4 regions of the Brevibacillus sp. BD137 genome follow, and region 4 is predicted to be linked to each of the others. Evidence: riboswitches for the same ligand, from Rfam matches in the RefSeq annotation. Region 4 holds a riboswitch; each other region holds the start of a gene.
What was found. Region 4 has a riboswitch for cyclic di-GMP ahead of ODZ53_RS06855 (hypothetical protein). Riboswitches for the same ligand answer to the same signal wherever they lie in the genome.

Region 1: linked by a shared signal. The riboswitch ahead of ODZ53_RS10055 (GNAT family N-acetyltransferase) and the one ahead of ODZ53_RS06855 (hypothetical protein) in region 4 are both predicted to bind cyclic di-GMP.
Region 2: linked by a shared signal. The riboswitch ahead of ODZ53_RS08340 (methyl-accepting chemotaxis protein) and the one ahead of ODZ53_RS06855 (hypothetical protein) in region 4 are both predicted to bind cyclic di-GMP.
Region 3: linked by a shared signal. The riboswitch ahead of ggt (gamma-glutamyltransferase) and the one ahead of ODZ53_RS06855 (hypothetical protein) in region 4 are both predicted to bind cyclic di-GMP.

Annotation. Positions count from the first base shown of each region.
Region 1 is NZ_JAOTNO010000004.1:15,544-19,715, forward strand. Features, by position in the region: gene ODZ53_RS10050 (methyl-accepting chemotaxis protein) at 1-1,023, opposite strand, end outside; gene ODZ53_RS10055 (GNAT family N-acetyltransferase) at 1,016-1,570, opposite strand; cyclic di-GMP riboswitch class I at 1,762-1,845, opposite strand; gene ODZ53_RS10060 (peroxiredoxin-like family protein) at 2,017-2,679, opposite strand; gene ODZ53_RS10065 (Crp/Fnr family transcriptional regulator) at 2,763-3,437, opposite strand; gene ODZ53_RS10070 (DNA alkylation repair protein) at 3,437-4,172, opposite strand, start outside.
Region 2 is NZ_JAOTNO010000003.1:354,721-358,892, forward strand. Features, by position in the region: gene ODZ53_RS08335 (transporter substrate-binding domain-containing protein) at 1-65, opposite strand, end outside; gene ODZ53_RS08340 (methyl-accepting chemotaxis protein) at 180-2,153, opposite strand; cyclic di-GMP riboswitch class I at 2,226-2,326, opposite strand; gene ODZ53_RS08345 (formate--tetrahydrofolate ligase) at 2,462-4,090, opposite strand.
Region 3 is NZ_JAOTNO010000003.1:254,527-258,698, reverse strand. Features, by position in the region: gene ODZ53_RS07865 (methyl-accepting chemotaxis protein) at 1-707, opposite strand, end outside; gene ggt (gamma-glutamyltransferase) at 787-2,505, opposite strand; cyclic di-GMP riboswitch class I at 2,687-2,775, opposite strand; gene ODZ53_RS07855 (SET domain-containing protein) at 3,017-3,634, shown strand; gene ODZ53_RS07850 (glutamine--tRNA ligase/YqeY domain fusion protein) at 3,714-4,172, shown strand, end outside.
Region 4 is NZ_JAOTNO010000003.1:31,056-35,227, reverse strand. Features, by position in the region: gene carB (carbamoyl-phosphate synthase (glutamine-hydrolyzing) large subunit) at 1-1,470, shown strand, start outside; gene argF (ornithine carbamoyltransferase) at 1,415-2,386, shown strand; cyclic di-GMP riboswitch class II at 2,482-2,562, shown strand; gene ODZ53_RS06855 (hypothetical protein) at 2,530-2,748, shown strand; gene ODZ53_RS06850 (DUF5317 domain-containing protein) at 2,819-3,370, shown strand; gene ODZ53_RS06845 (HD-GYP domain-containing protein) at 3,354-4,172, shown strand, end outside.

The DNA of each region.
Region 1 (4,172 bases), on a different contig from region 4:
CGTGGCATTGAGTGCCAACAGGTTGGTTTGTGCAGAAATATCGGAAATGGTTTGAATGATTTTCCCAATCGATTCGGTTTCTTTATTGAGCTCTTGAATCAGCTGGTTCGTGCCTTGGATGTCCGTGATGAATCGTTCAAAGTCATTGCCGATGTTGCCAATGCGTTTTCCACTCTCGCTAGTGGCTTCTTTGGTCGATTCTACGTACTCATGCATTTCTGTAACAGAGCGGGTCATGTCCTCAACTTGCAGATTCGTCGAGCTCATTTCCCGACGCAGCTCGTCTGTATTGCTGGTCTGGACCGTAAAGGACTCCATAATGTCTTGCAGGGAAGCGACGGTTTCGACAGCGCGAACATTTACACCATCTGTTACCTTGTTCAAATTCTCTTGATAGTCTTGCATAGAGGTGAGAGATTCATTGATCTGATCGAGAACACGTTGCAACGATTCCTTCGAGGCAATCGCTTCTTGCTTTTGTTGCTCACTTTCCTCTTGCAGCTTGTTATTGAATACAGCATGCATCATGCTCGTGATAGAGACGAAGCAGAAGGTGAGCAGGAAGTACATCAGGTCAAGATTGCTTGTGGAATGGAAAATCAATTCTCTCTGTGTCAGGAAGTAGTAAGAGACAATGCCTAATGTCGATGCAATGGTCAAAATATTGATGAGTCGGTCTTGATAAATCCCCATGACTGCTACAAAGAACATAATGGTCATGATATTGATCATATGCGGATCCAGTCCAACAATGATGAACATGAAGATTCCGATTACAGCGAAGTTGAAAAACTTCATGAAAGGAGCTGCTTTTTCACGGAAGCGCGGGCGATTGGATATGTAAGTAAAAGGTGCCAGCACGCCATACAAAATACCCAGTATTGTGAAAACGAATGTGTACGAAACGCCTAGAAAGAGGTTTAAGACCTGAACAACCGTAATAATACTTGCGAATACGATTACGACCCAATTGTTTCTTCTTCTCAATAAATCAACGTTATCAATGTTATCCATGTTACCCACCTACCTCGACTTTTACTTGGTTGGATGACGACGAATTGTACCAGGAATATTTCGGATCGTGCTTATTGTCATAGACATCTTTTAGATGAAAGAGGGTCGGAATGGCATTGGCCCCTTTGTAAAAGACAATATCTTTGGTCTGAGTCGCCTTTACTTGATACTTCGTGTTAATAAATTTAAAAAAAGTTGGATCTGCTACCCCGATTGCGTGGGTATAGCCATGCTTTTCAGCGTAATCTATCATCAAGCAAATTCCTTTTTGCCCTAGTTGTCCACGGTATTTTGGCAAAACAGCGAGACTGTCTACCTCCATTACTTTCATATCTTCTGTAACAACATCCTGAAATAGTGATTTCATATAAGCACTTGATTTGGAAAAGGGCGTCATTTCAAATGTTCCACCTGCTTCACCATCATCGGCAAGTAGGAGGAATTGTGCGGAGCCTTCTTTCGCGTACTCCATCTCGAAGCCCATGCTTGTCCATACTGTTTCTTTGATTTCATGAAATTTAGCTAACTCTTGTACGGTTTCTACTTGTTTGTACATAACTTCTCCACTCCATCGTTTTCTGATTACCGTGTTGTGTATGTTTGACGTCCCAAAAGTTATGTTTTTCCATTCTGTTGCAAAAATGAAAGTGCTTTCATCCCCCTTTCAAAAAACGAAACACAAAAAAAGGCCGTTCCATCGAAATGGAACAACCGAAGCTACCAACATCAAAAAAATTGTTCCAAGATGATGGCAACCCGGCTATCATGGTCAAAGACTGTAGACCCGTGGTTTTGCGTCGCCACCTTTCGATGACTTTGCCTTTTGCATTTATTAGCATAATTTGTAAAACTGTGTCGAATTTTGCTAGACATAATCATGCAAAATATAAGCCAAAAGATATACTTTGTCAAGTTTTGGTAGGGTAAAGAAACTAATTGTTCATAAATCATAGACGAACAAAAAACCAGTTGTGATATCAACTGGTCCTTCATTCATAGGCGTTAGGTTAGGGTACGCAGAATGTCTAAAACTTGGGTAGGCTCCGTTCGCGCTTTGTAATCTGGATCTAAGCATGCTAATCGGATTACGCCCTGGTTGTCGAGGATATAAGTAGCAGGAATGGGGAGCGTCCAAGAATCGTCACGATTAAAATGCTTGAGATCAATATCCAATGATCGATAGGTATCCTGTAAATAATCGGGCAGTCTGAAACTGAGTTTATATTTTTCTGCTACCAGATTATTGGTATCGCATAACACGGGAAAGCTCAATCCGTTTTTCTCTTGCATAGTCAGAGAGTGTGCAGGAGATTGTGGACTAATGGCAAACAATTGGGCACCCAGAGAGGTAATCGTATCGATCTGTTTTTGGTATGCTTGCAGCTCCAAATTGCAGTAGGGGCACCAGGATCCACGGAAAAATGTGAGGACGATGGGACCTTTTACGATTTCTTCCGACAAGGTAATGGTCTTGCCAGTGTGGTCGTTCAACATGAAATCAGGCGCAATCGAACCAATCGGCAAGCCCTTTGCGTGTCCAGAGGTCCGCAGCTCCTCGATTGATCTTGTAAATGCATCTGTTACTTCACGAGTGAGGAAGCCAGCTATTTGAATGGTTGTAAAATCTAGCTCTTCGCGCAGGCTCTGAAAATGTGGTTTATCCATATGTCGTCTCCTCTTTTTCGAAAGAATAGTAGAAGTCATAGCTTCACGATATCTTTCTTTTGGAGGGAAAGATGTAAACTGGATTACATCTTCTTTAAAATGTTATCCCGATGAATGGAAATGGTTTTAAAACCTGTTTGAATCAGTTCTTCTCTTGCTAAAGCACGTAATGCTACCGTCACAGCTTCCCGGGATGCCCCGACATGGGCGAGCTCTTGATGGGAAAGAGGTAAGTCAATTTTTTGAAATGCAGAACTGCAAGGAGTACCAAATTGGTCGGCAAGCCTTACTAACGTGGAAATAATGCGATCTTGTAAAGGGAGAAGGGCAAGATTTTCGGCTGCTTGGCTGATCGAAACCATTCTATCGCTAATGATCTTCATGATCTTCATCATTAGTTGTGGATGTTCAATTATGTAGCTCTCAAATTTTGCTTTGCTCATTTTACAAATGAGGCAGGCTTCGATGGTTTCTATATACATCTCCCGTGTACCTAATGACAGGAGATCCAGTTCTCCAAACACATTGCCATCTCCGAGGATATCGAATGTGAACTGCCGACCATCCCGGTTTACTTTGTATAAACGTACTTTCCCCTGTTTGATGAAGTAGAAGCCCTCTGAAAAAGTTTCTGGTGTTTGAATACACGTATTTTGGGGGAAAGAGGTTAAGGAGGTTAATTGATCGATTAAGCGCAAACTTTCCTCGGATAATGAATTCAACAAATAAAATTGGGATAAATATGTGATTCGGTTCATCATTTCTGTTCGGTTTGGGTCTTCATGATTGTTCTTTTCGCTTTGGTAACAATTCTTTTCGTTTCTTTTGTATCCGAGATTCTTAGCCACTCGTCACAAAGCTGCGTCACCCAGTCTGGTTGTGATTTACTGGCATCGTTCAACCAATTCCCTACAGAATCTTGAACATATTTAGTGGCATCTGACTTCACTGGCGTGAGTAAAGGCAGGCAGCGAGCAGGCTCATTTCTCAATGCGTCTATATGCTTACACCAGACCCCTCGTGGGCGTGTGGCTTCTACCGCAAATCGCCGAATATTTTCATCGGTATCAAGTACCCATTCGCTCAGGAGTTGAATGGAATGGTCCAGATCATGCACGAGAGAATCTCGAATCGCCATCCATGCGAGCTCTCTCACTCCAAAATGTTGATCAGCCGCGAATTTTCTTATTTGCCTTAGTTTTTCTTCGAGAGATAAGCTGTTATCCAGGCCGATGATATAGGTACTCCAGCAACGGACACTGTCTGACTTGTGGTTGGCTAACGATAGGAAAACGGGAGACATAGCTGTGGGTTCACCCGATTTGTGTAAGATCGCAAGTAGTTCTTGTCCAATCAGACGGATCGCTTTCATTCCGCTTCGAGATCCCGTTTCTTCTAATTGATCAACAAGTGGGGAGACATGCGCACCCAGTTGAACATGAGGCAGAACGCTTTGTAACAGATGAATATGATCAACAGCCTGCCATTCAGTC
Region 2 (4,172 bases), 320 kb from region 4:
CCTGATGTCATGAGCATAGTTGCAGCGAGTGTGCTCGCCAAGATTGTTTGTGTGATTTTTTTCATCTGGGTTCTCCTCCTGTTAAACGGTAATGAATTTAGTTATAGAAACAAACTCCATCATCCCCTAATGGCATCCCCCCTTTCAAAAAGAGGACTTACAATCTGATGAGCTGCTTCTTACACCGAAAACCTGCCGATTCCTTGCTGTAATTCTTCCGCCACTGTGTTTAAATGCTCGACAGACTTGCCAATTTCTTGGATGGCTTGAAGCTGCTCTTCGGTTGCCCTTGCCACAGTTTGCGCGTCGAGTGAAGCATGCTTTGCAATGGTATGCATTTCATCTACAGAAGCACTCACCTGTTGGGAGCCTGCTGACATTTGCTCAGATGCTGCGGATACTTCCAAAATGTGCGCGGCAACGTTCCGGGAAGATTCCAAAATATGCTCGAAGATTTCGCGAACCTCTTCGACCAGTTGGATACCTTGCTGTGCGTTTTGGTTACCCTCGGTCATAACCTCTACTGCGTGATGAGTATCCTGCTGGATTTCGCCGATCAGCATTGCAATTTTCGATGCGGATTCCTCGGATTGGTTCGCCAGTTTTTTCACTTCACCAGCAACTACAGCAAACCCACGTCCATGCTCGCCAGCACGTGCTGCCTCAATCGAAGCGTTCAAGGCAAGCAAATTGATTTGCGAGGTCAACTGACTAATCGTATCGAGAATGCCTTCGATTTCTTTGGAGCGATTGTTGAGCTGCTCGATGGCTACAGTCGCCTTCGAAGTTCCCTCGCCAATGCTTCCCATCTGGCGAACTGCCTGCTCTACCACAGCAGTCCCTTGCTCAGCCTGCTCTGTTGCGATCTGGGCAGCCTCAGAAACATGTGCAGACGTCTCCGCGATTTTCACGATGCCTGCTGCCATGTCAGTCATCGACAATGCGATTTCCTGCGAGCTGGATGCCTGCGCCTCTGCTCCCTCAGAAATCTGTTCGATAGACAACCCGATTTGGTTGATGTTTTCCGTCGCTTGTTTAATACCTTCGGAGACTTCCTGACTAAAACGCTGAACTTGATCAGACGACAGTGATACGTCTTCGATCAAATTTTTCAAGTGTGATACCGTCTGGTTAAAGTCACGGGACAGAACCGCAATCTCGTCTTTTCCGTCAACCGTTACGGTCTCTTTCAAGTTCCCCTGCGCCACTACATTTACTGCGTGATTCAGACGCTCAATTGGTTTCACCATGCGTACAGCCAAGAAATAAACGAGGACAACCCCAAGCCCCAATACGATGAGGGAAATAACCGTCAATCGGACTAACAGTTGATCGACAGGTGCATGTAGCTCCGCTACGGGTGCAGTGATGAATATCCCCCAGTTCAAATTGGTTGGCGCATAGGAAGCAAATCGCTCTGTATTCTCGTATTCGTATTGGGCGATTCCATGATTCCCTTGCTTGATATCTTCAAAAGCAGTCTGAAGTTGAAGAATACCCATATTGAGAATGGATTCCTTCAGAATGTACTCGCTATTCGGATGATAAATAAATGTTCCTGTTTTGCTTACTAAAAAGGCGTAACCTAATTCGCCAAATTTCTCTTCAGACACCTTTTTTTGGATCTCATTGATTGGAATCGTAGAACCGATGTAACCGTATTGACGGTTGTCCTTCATCAATGGAACGACCAGTGTCACGATGTTATTCCCTGTCCGCTTCGAAACGACTGGCTCAGAGACAACAACCTTCCCTTCCCCTTTGCTGGCTTCCTTAATATGCGGACGATCCGAGATGTCGGTCACTTCACCCTTGAAATTGATCACTTTCTTACCGCTTAAGTCATGCGAAAAGAAGAACGTCTCAAACTCGGGGTTTTTCTTTTGGGCTTCTTGAATGAGTTTCAGGTCTTGTTCGACATTTTGATCTGCCGACATCAACCCTCCTATCGCTCGTACAATCTCAATTTTCTCTTGAAAGAAACCATCGATACGAATCGAGAGATTGCTAGCTGACAGCTCAGCTTCTTTGTCCAGACTGTTTGCCAAAAGGTTGGAAGCACTCCAATAGCTTGCACCGCAAACCGTACCCAAACTTATCACCAACAGCAGGCACAAAACGATAATTAGCTTATTCTTCAAACTATTTTTCATACCGAATCCCTTCTCCCTTCTCTTTTTTCAACAAAAAAAAGACTGCCCACCGACAGCCCATCATGACTACGGTATGGCAACCCGGCTGTCCTAGCTGCGAAAGTCATTTGACCTTCGTCCTTAGACCCGTGGCTTTGCGTCCCTGCCTTTCAGCAAGTTTGCCTTTGTCATTCCTTGTTGTTTTTCAATTAAGTGCACATTTTTTCAATCACACCTTTCATTTCCCATAACTTTCCGCCGATAAACCTCAAAATGGAAAAAAAGCTGACAACCTTTTACAGCTGTCAGCTTTTTGTCACACTTTTTGATTAGCTTAATCCAATCACTTGGCCATCCTCGTCTACATATAACGATTCCGCAGCCGGCTTTTTCGGGAGGCCAGGCATGGTAACCAAGCTTCCGGTCAGTGCCACGATGAAACCAGCTCCTGCTGATATGCGCACTTCGCTCACATGAATCGTGAAGTCTACAGGTGCCCCCAACAGATCAGCGCGATCCGTAAAAGAGTAAGGTGTTTTCGCCATGCACACAGGCAGATGGGACATGCCCATTTCTTCTACCTTTTGCATCGTTTTTAATGCCAACGGCGAAAAGACAACTCCTGATCCACGGTATACTTCTTTCACGACAGTCTCAATCTTGTCTTTAATGCTGAGGCCTTCCTCATACAAGAATCGGAAAGACGAAGGCAGCTCTGCTGCCCGAATGACTTTTTCAGCCAGCTCGACACCGCCTGCTCCTCCTTCTGCCCACACTTTAGAGAGCGCTGCTTCGGCTCCAGCCGCTTGGCACAGCGCAATGACAGCATCAATCTCTGCTTGGGTATCTGTCGCAAAATGATTAATGGCCACCACTGCTGGCACACCGAACTTCTGTAGGTTTTCCAGATGTCGCTTGACGTTTTCGAAGCCTTTTTCCAGAGCAGACAAGTTCTCCACTGCCAAGTCTGGTACTTTTACCCCGCCGTTGTATTTCAACGAACGAACTGTAATGACCACGACAGCAGCCGATGGAGTCAGACCTGCTTTTCTGCACTTGATGTCAAAAAACTTCTCGGCTCCCAAGTCGGCACCAAATCCAGCCTCTGTTACGACGTAATCTGCCAGCTTCAAGGCCATTTTGGTTCCGATCACACTGCTGCACCCATGTGCGATATTGGCAAAAGGTCCACCGTGAATGATGACCGGGGTTCCCTCGATTGTCTGTACGAGATTGGGCTTGATGGCTTCCTTCAAGAGAACACACATCGCATCAACCGCGTTGATTTCTTCTGCCCGTACAGGCTGATCATTGAAATCGTAGCCAATAATGATATGGTTCAACCGCTCGCGCAAGTCTGCTAGATTCTCACTCAAGCATAAGATCGCCATGATTTCCGACGCGGTCGTAATCATGAAGCCATCCTCACGCGTCATACCATTACCTTCACCCAGACCAATCACGATGTTTCGCAGTGCGCGGTCGTTCATGTCCATAGCTCGTTTCCAGACGATTTTCTTTGGATTGAGTCCGCGCGGATTGCCATGAAAAATATGATTGTCGATCATCGCTGCCAACAAGTTATGTGCAGCTGTAATCGCGTGAATGTCCCCTGTAAAATGCAGGTTAATTTCATCAGCCGGGAGAATTTGTGCCTGGCCGCTTCCAGTTGCGCCTCCTTTGATCCCCATGCAAGGACCCAAGGACGGCTCGCGAAGTGCTGCCATTGTTTTCTTCCCGAGATGATTTAAAGATTGTGACAGACCAATCGTCGTGAGCGTCTTGCCTGCTCCCGCCGGATTGGGGTTCATCGCTGTAACAAGAATCAGTTTGCCATCAGGGCGATCCTTCACTTGCTCCCATAGTTCATCTGATAGTTTGGCTTTATATTTTCCGTATAGCTCCAAATGCTGTTCTTCAATACCTGCACTCTTGGCAATTTCAACAATAGACTTCATTTTTGCCTCCCTGCCACACCAGAATGTAATGCACCAGTTACCAATCTTCTACATTCTGCATAATCATCCTTTCTCCTCTCCT
Region 3 (4,172 bases), 220 kb from region 4:
GTTTTTCCTGATTTAAGGATTTCCATTAATGGTTGCGGCAGAGCGGATTCCGTAAGCGGTTTGCCGATTAGATCCTGGGTAGGATGGTATTGAATTTGATCCTTGTTATCAACGAGAATCGGATAACCATCGTTGCCTACTTTCAAATCTTTGAGAAAGGTAGCTGTGAAGTCATCTACATTGACTAGTCCGGTTAAGACACCAAGCTTCTCGTTGTTTTTCCCTTTTACAGGGGAAGCGACGATGATAGAGCGATTGCCGGTTGTCTTCGCAACAAGAACATCGGAGAAGCTGGGCTTGTCCTGCATACCGTCTTTGAAGAATTGGCGCTCGCCAAGATTGATTCCAACGCTTTTGGGGAACGTATCAGCCGTTACTTTTCCATCGCTTGCGATAAACGTATTTCCGTCATACAGTTTCATTTCCTCGGTAAACTTGCGAATAAATTCATTTTTTGCCACTGCATCATCGGATTGAATATCCGAGGTGCGGGCTAAAACTTGAATTTCTGTCATACGCCGGTCCAGATATTGATCCATAGCGATGGCTGTACTGGAAGTAAGGTCAACATAGGATGATTTTTGTTTATCAATGAGAATGGATGAAAAGCTGCTCGTGATAAACAACGAAACGGCAGTAAGTGGAATGACGGCCACGACGAGAAACCAAAGAATCATTTTGTTCCTGAGTTTGTTGAACAAAAACATAGGTTTGTCCACTCCTAATCCGTGAATGCGAAATAGAACAGTCAGACTGCTGAGATGAGCTCAGCAGTCTGACAAAATATTAATAGCCCATTGCTGCGCCTTCACCGCGAGGGTCAGCACCGCCAAATTTTACATTGGTTTGCGGGTCAATCAGGATTGCGCCGGACTGTCCCATCGCATCGGTATAGGCTGCTTCCAGCTTTTCGACTGGATGTCCACGTTTAATGAGCTCGTCCAGGACTTCTTGAGGGATGCGGCTTTCCACCTTGAGATTGTTGGAAGCAGATCCCCAGTTGCGTCCATGCAGCCATCTTGGCGCTTCGATTGCGTCTTGCACGCTGAAACCAAAGTCGACGATGCGTGTGACGAGTGCAGCTTGCGTTTGCGGCTGTCCTTCTCCCCCTTGTGTTCCGTAAAGAAGATAAGGCTTGTCCCCTTTAAAGAGCATAGCTGGGTTAATGGTGTGGAAGGTGCGTTTTCCTGGTTCCAAGTGATTGATGTGTTTGGAATCCAAGGAGAAATAGCTTCCGCGGTTTTGCAAAAGGACACCCGTATCTTTCGCTACGATGCCGGAACCCCAGTCAAAGTAGTGACTCTGAATGATGGACACGGCATTTCCATCTTTGTCGACGATCCCGAACCAGGTTGTATCGCCTTTAGGATCAAGCGGTTCTACGGATTTGGCTGCTTGCTTCAAATCAATGCGCGCAGCTAAATCTTTCCCGTGCTGCTTGGACAACAGCTCATCCACAGGGATATCCGCAAAGGCAGGGTCAGTCAGCCATTTGTCGCGGTCAGCAAAAGCCTGTTTGGTAGCTTCCACAATCGTGTGGTAGTAATCGGGTGTTCCTTCACCCATGCTCTTGAGGTCAAAGTTATTCAAAACATTAAGAATAGAGAGTGATGCCATGCCTTGGGAGTTAGGCGGAACGTTATACGCTTTGTAACCGCGGTAGTCTACCGTAATGGGATCTGCCCACGTAGAGGTATGCTTCTCAAAATCTTTCAACGTGAGCAATCCGCCGTTGGCTTTCATGTCTGCTACGATTTTTTTCGCAACTTCTCCTTTATAAAAACCGTCAGCGCCTTTTTTCGCAATGATTCGCAAAGTATTGGCAAGATCCTTTTGTTTGAGAATTTCGCCCGCTGCATAAGGTTCGCCGTTGGGCTTCAGGAATGTTTTGCGGAATCCATCAAAACGTTGAAGATTCTTCAAGTCATTGTCAGTTGGATCTGTCGCGTATTTTGTCCAATATACTTGGTTGGGGGAGACGGGATATCCGTTCTCGGCGTATCCAATGGCAGGCTCCAGCAGTCTGTTCCATTGAAGCTTATTGTTGCCCATGCTTTTATGGGCGTAGTTGTACGCCTCCCACCAGCCGGAGACGACACCAGGGACAGTGTTTGCTGATTCATAACCGCGGGACGGGATTTTTTCGTAGCCTTTGCCTTTGTAATAGTCGATGGTTGCCTTTTCGCCTGCGCGACCACTGCCGTTCAGCGCTTTCAGCTCTTTTGTTTTGGCATTGTAGATGAGCCAGAAGTTATCTCCGCCAATGGTTGTGTAATGAGGATAGACAACAGCTAAGGTGGAAGCGGCCGTAATAGCAGCATCTACTGCATTTCCGCCGTCTTCCAGTGTTTTCAGGGCCGCAGCCGTAGCCAGATAGTGAGGAGTCGTCACCATTGCGTTCGGTGACATCGATGTTGGACGGTTAGCAGCCTGTGCTCCAGAGAATGTTGATACCCCGATGACAGCAGTCAGCGCGACGGTCGAGAGTTTCTTCCAGAATGACATTCCTATGAAACCTCCTTCATGATGAAAAGAATAATGATTTATTAAACCGGCTATCCGCTGTTGCCTCACCTCCTTTAAAAGTTAAAAATACACAAACATACAAAAGTAGACAAAAATAGACATTATGAGCGCAAAAAAAGACCAATGATATAGGATCATTGGTCGCGTCCTACATCAATACTTCGGTAGCTGGCAAGCGTGTCCGCTGTTGCGGAGGTAGCCCCTGTAGCTTTGCGTCGCCGGATTTCCCCGGGTATGCCGTTTCGATATCAATGGGTGAAGCATAAAATGACACATATACTGATTCGATCGTTGTGGGAAAATGTTCCTAAAAACTCCGTTTGCCAATAATATAGACTATTTACCATTTGTGGTAAATAAGAAAAATATTTTAATCCGTAAAAATAGTCAGGAATGCTATGTATTTTTCGAAAGATATTCACACACCTCTTCGGGCAAAGCTGCTTATGATGATAAAAAGGCACATCTGCCAAGGAGTGAAAAAAAGGCCATGATGCATCCCGATACAGAATTGCGCTATATCAACGATGAGATCGGGTACGGTGTGTTTGCGACGAGGTTTATCCCAAAAGGAACGATTGTATGGGCACAGGATGATTTGGACCAAGTATTGGACCCTGCATTTGTGGAAAGACTTGACTCATTACGAAAACAGGACGTACAAAAATATTCATTTAAGAACCAGTTCGGAAAGTACATTCTTTGTTGGGATAAGGCAAGGTACGTGAACCACAGCTTTCATGCGAATTGTGTGCCGACCATGTATGATATGGAATTGGCTGCACGGGATATTTTTCCGGGCGAAGAGCTGACTGATGATTATGGAACGTTAAATTTGGATGAACCTTTTGAGTGTTTGCCCGAGTCCGACACGGACCGCTCCCGTGTAATGCCCGATGATTTGCTTCGGTATTACCCGCAGTGGGATCGGATTGCAGCGGAAGCATTCCAACGGTTCAATCATGTTGAACAGCCTTTGCTGCATCTGATTCCCTCGAAGCATCTCGAAACGATTCGTGGGATCACGGAGCAGCGCTTAGCCATTGATTCTGTTATTCACCTGTATTGCAGGTCACAATGGCAAACGGGGCAGCAATGGGAGACGTGAGCGGGTCGGTCAACGACCCGATTTTGTTGAACTCTGGGAAGAGAATCAGTATTATGGAATGTAAAGGTGAAGTGAAAGGTTGATTTCATTGGAAAACAAGGTAGCGGCATCCAATTTTATCCGCAATATCATGATTGATGACTTGCAAGAGGGCAAAGTAAAGGAAATCATTACCCGCTTTCCCCCAGAACCGAACGGGTATCTCCATATTGGACATGCAAAAGCAATCTGCCTAAACTTTGAGTTGGCACGAGAATTCTCCGGCAAGGCCAACCTGCGTTTTGACGATACCAACCCGGTGAAGGAAGACATCGAATACGTAGAAGCTATCAAAAGGGACGTTCAATGGCTTGGCTTCGAATGGGACGGGTTGTTTTTTGCATCTGATTACTTTGAAGAGATGTACAACCGAGCGGTGCTGTTGATTAAAAAAGGTCTGGCTTACGTAGACGATCTGTCTCCTGAAGACATGCGTAAAATGCGTGGAACATGGACAGAGCCGGGCACAGATAGTCCGTTCCGCAGCCGGTCTGTGGAG
Region 4 (4,172 bases):
GTCGTTGTGAACAACAACCCAGAGACGGTCAGCACTGACTACGAAACTGCCGACCATCTATATTTTGAACCACTTCACGTAGAAGACGTGCTGCATATCGCAGAGCGCGAACAGGTTGAGGGCGTCATGGTTCAGTTCGGTGGTCAAACTGCGATCAATTTGGCAGCCAAGCTGGAGAACGCGGGGCTGAAAGTAATGGGTACGTCGCTTACCGCAATCGAACGCGCGGAGGATCGCGAGCTGTTCTACGCCATGCTGCGCAAGCTGGACATTCCGCATATCCCCGGTAAAGGAGTATCGTCCTTGGAGGATGCGACAGCGATAGCGGAGGAAATCGGCTTCCCTGTTTTGATGCGACCTTCGTACGTCATCGGCGGGCAAGGTATGGTAGTTGTCCACAATATCGACGAGCTACAAGCTACCCTTCACGACTGGTTGAACCATCCGGACATGAGCATGTTCTTCCCGCTCCTCGTGGATAAATACGTTCCAGGCAAGGAAGCAGAAGTAGACGCGGTATGCGACGGACAATCTGTTATCATCCCAGGGATTTTCCAGCATGTGGAGAGGGCGGGCATCCACTCAGGCGACAGTGTAGCCTTGTTCCCGGCTCCTCATCTGACGGATGACATCAAGCACAAAATCGCGAGCTATACCGAAGCAATCGCGAAGGAAATGGAAGCGGCCGGGTTAATCAATATCCAGTTCGTCATTGATGGCGAAACGGTTTATGTACTGGAGGTAAATCCTCGTGCATCACGGACCGTACCGATTACAAGCAAAGTGACTGGCGTCCCGATGGTTCAACTGGCGGTTCGCGCACAATTGGGTGAAAAGCTGTCGGAGATGGGCTACGGTACAGGGCTTTTGCCAGAGATTCCGTTTGCAGTCGTCAAGGCACCGGTTTTCTCCACGATCAAGCTGAACGGTGTAGACCCGGTACTGGGTCCAGAGATGAAATCGACGGGCGAAGTTCTCGGCTTGGGGCATTCTTTCGAAGAGGCAGCAGGCAAAGCCTTTGCTTTCAAGGACAATTTGTACGGCGACTGGCAAAAGGGTCAGTTGGTCATGATTTCTCTGGCAGATGGAGATAAGCAGGAAGCAGTAAGAGAGCTGCTGGGGCGACTCCAAGCTGACGGCGCGGAACTGGCGGCGACTCCGGGAACGGCCGAGTGGCTGGCAGCCAAAGAAATTGTCGTGAAGCATATCGTGGCAGATGAAGCGGCGTGGATCGAGCTGTTGCAAAAGGAAGAAGCGGCTTTCGCTCTCGTTACTGCGACGAAAGGCAATCGTCAGGGCCGGACAGGATTTGCCCTGCGAAGCAGGATGGTACAACAAGGTGTGCCATTGTTCTCCGCTGTCGATACGTTCGAGTTATACGTGAAGTCTATTTTGAAGAAAAGAGGTGGCTCGCATGCAGCCAGTGAAGATATTGGAACACTTTCAAAACTTGCCGTTACAAAAGCATAAAGGAAAAGACTTTCTACGCGTCGATGAATTCAACGGGGAAGAATTGATGGAGCTGCTCCATCTGTCTGCTCACGTCAAGCAATTGCAAAAGCTGGGTCAGCCATTTCAGCCTTTGCAAGGCAAGACGTTGGGAATGATCTTTGACAAGGCTTCGACCCGCACGCGCGTCTCCTTTGAAGTAGGGATGCACCAGTTGGGCGGCCTGGGGATGTTCATGAGCGGAAAAGAGCTTCAGCTCGGACGTGGGGAGCCGATCAGCGACACAGCAAAAGTTCTCTCTCGGTACGTGGATGCCATCATGATTCGCACCTTTTCCCACTCCTATGTAGAAGAGCTTGCTCTGCACGCGTCGATCCCCATTATCAATGGTTTGACCGATCTGTACCATCCTTGTCAGGCTTTGGCTGATCTGCTGACGATCTGGGAGCATAAGGGCAAGCTAAAAGGAATCAAGCTCGCCTATGTAGGAGACGGCAATAACGTGGCGAACTCACTGGTGCTGGGCGCAGCTCTGCTTGGTCTTGATGTGCGGGTGGCGACTCCGGTAGGCTACGAAATGGATACAACCATTGTCGCAAAAGCTACAGGGTACGCGAAACAAAGCGGTGGAAAAATGATGGTGACCACTGATCCGATAGAGGCTGTCATGGGGGCAGATGCTGTATACACGGACGTTTGGACTAGTATGGGTTTTGAAGAAGAAAATGAGGTGCGATTGAAAGCATTTGCCGACTATCAAGTGAACGAAAAATTGGTAGCAGCGGCAGACCGTAATTATCTCTTCTTGCACTGCTTGCCAGCACATCGTGGGGAGGAAGTGACAACCGGGGTCATCGACGGATCGCGCTCTGTCATTTTTGATCAGGCTGAAAATAGATTGCACGCACAAAAAGCGATCTTGGCGGCGCTGGTGTGAACATAGTTCTAGTTAAATAGAACTATCTGCAATTAAATCGAATAGACTATGAATCTATGATTGCCGAATTTTGTCACTTATGTGTAAAATAAAGGTAGGAAAGAAGCGAAGAAGTACGGACTGTATCTGGTCGCTTGGTCCGTATGGAGCCAGTAGCGAATCCAACCTTTTTCTTAATGGAAAAGGAAAGGGGAGCAGGGGCTGTACTTGGTCGCTTGGCCTCTGCATCACGGACAGTAGCGAAGCCAGCTTTCTCCACTATGCTTGAAGGAGGGGAAAAGAAAATGAAAAAATGGTTCGCGGCAATTATGATGGTGGTAGCAATCGTAGCAGCTACTTCTGCAAACTTCCATATTGGATAAATAAGCGTATCGGAGAAACAAACACCGCTTGGCTGAGTGGTGTTTTTTCTTCAAGCTTGGAGGAAACAACATGCTATTGGATGTAATTGCCCTATCTTTTCTCGTAGCATTGCTGCGAGGGGGAAGAATCAAAGAATTACCTAAGTTCAACCAAATGAAACTTCTTTTCGTTACCATATTGCTGCAGGCTTGTGCAGTCTTCTTCCCTACGATCGGTGGCATTTTCATATCGATCGCGTATGTGTTTATATTGGCCTTCCTCGTTTTTAATCGAGAATTTGAAGATATGCGGATTTTTTTAATCGGCTGGTTGCTGAATGCGATTGCAATTTGGTCTAACAATGGAAAAATGCCAATCGATTTAGTTCAAGCAGCAAAGCTTCCTTATGATTTAGAGCCAGTTATAAACGGAACGAATTTCAAGCATAGTGTATTGACGGAAAGTTCGAATTTTCCGTTTTTGACGGATGTCATTTACATGCCATCTTTCATTCCTCGGATTATTAGCATCGGCGATATTTTTATTATGTTAGGTGCCTTTTTACTTGTTCAGCGATTGATGAATAAACCGATTTCATTACTACAACTTCGCGAAGGTAAAAGCTATGCGACAAAAAACTAATTTTGCGGTTTGGATAAAAGGGATTGTTGTCCAGGTTGGATTTGTCATTGCAGCAATCTATATTTTTTACACATCTTCATCTGAATGGGCTGCTCGTGAGCATTGGGGGGTATTATCTACCTACACCCTCCTGACCATTTTTTCCTGTTTTGCTCCCGTGCGTATATCTAATACGATTTTAACAGTGAACAATGCTGTAATCTTTTCGGGTATCTTGTTGTACGGAGTCTGGGTCGGAGTATGGGCTGCTGTTATTGAATCTTTAATCATTGCTTTTCTGGGAAGGTTTAATCCGCTAAAAGCTATTATTAACATTGGGCAATTGTTAATGACTATATGGACAGTAGCGTTTTTGAAGGATTGGATCGAGGGCTTCGGAACTGTTTCTCCCATTATTAGCGATTTGTTTTTGGCTGTTGTGTATTGGTTTGTGAACCTGATTTTATGTGGATTGGGTATCTCTTATTTTCATCAAATGACCTGGGCGCGAACCGTAAAGATGATGGCAAAAGGCTTTACCTCGACTTACTTGTTGCTTTTAATTCTTGCCGGGGTAGGTTCACGATTAGTAGAGTTATATGGTCCGTTAACACTAATTCCTATGATGATTGCGTTTATTACGATCAGCTACGTTTTTCATCATTACTATGACAATCTTCAAAGGCTTCAGCAAAAAGTGGAAGAGGTCAAATCATTCAATCACAACTTCTTAACGACGATGGCTGCTTCCATTGACGCACGAGATCGATACACAAGTGGACATTCTCAGCGTGTAGCTTACTGGGGAAGAGAAATTGCGAGA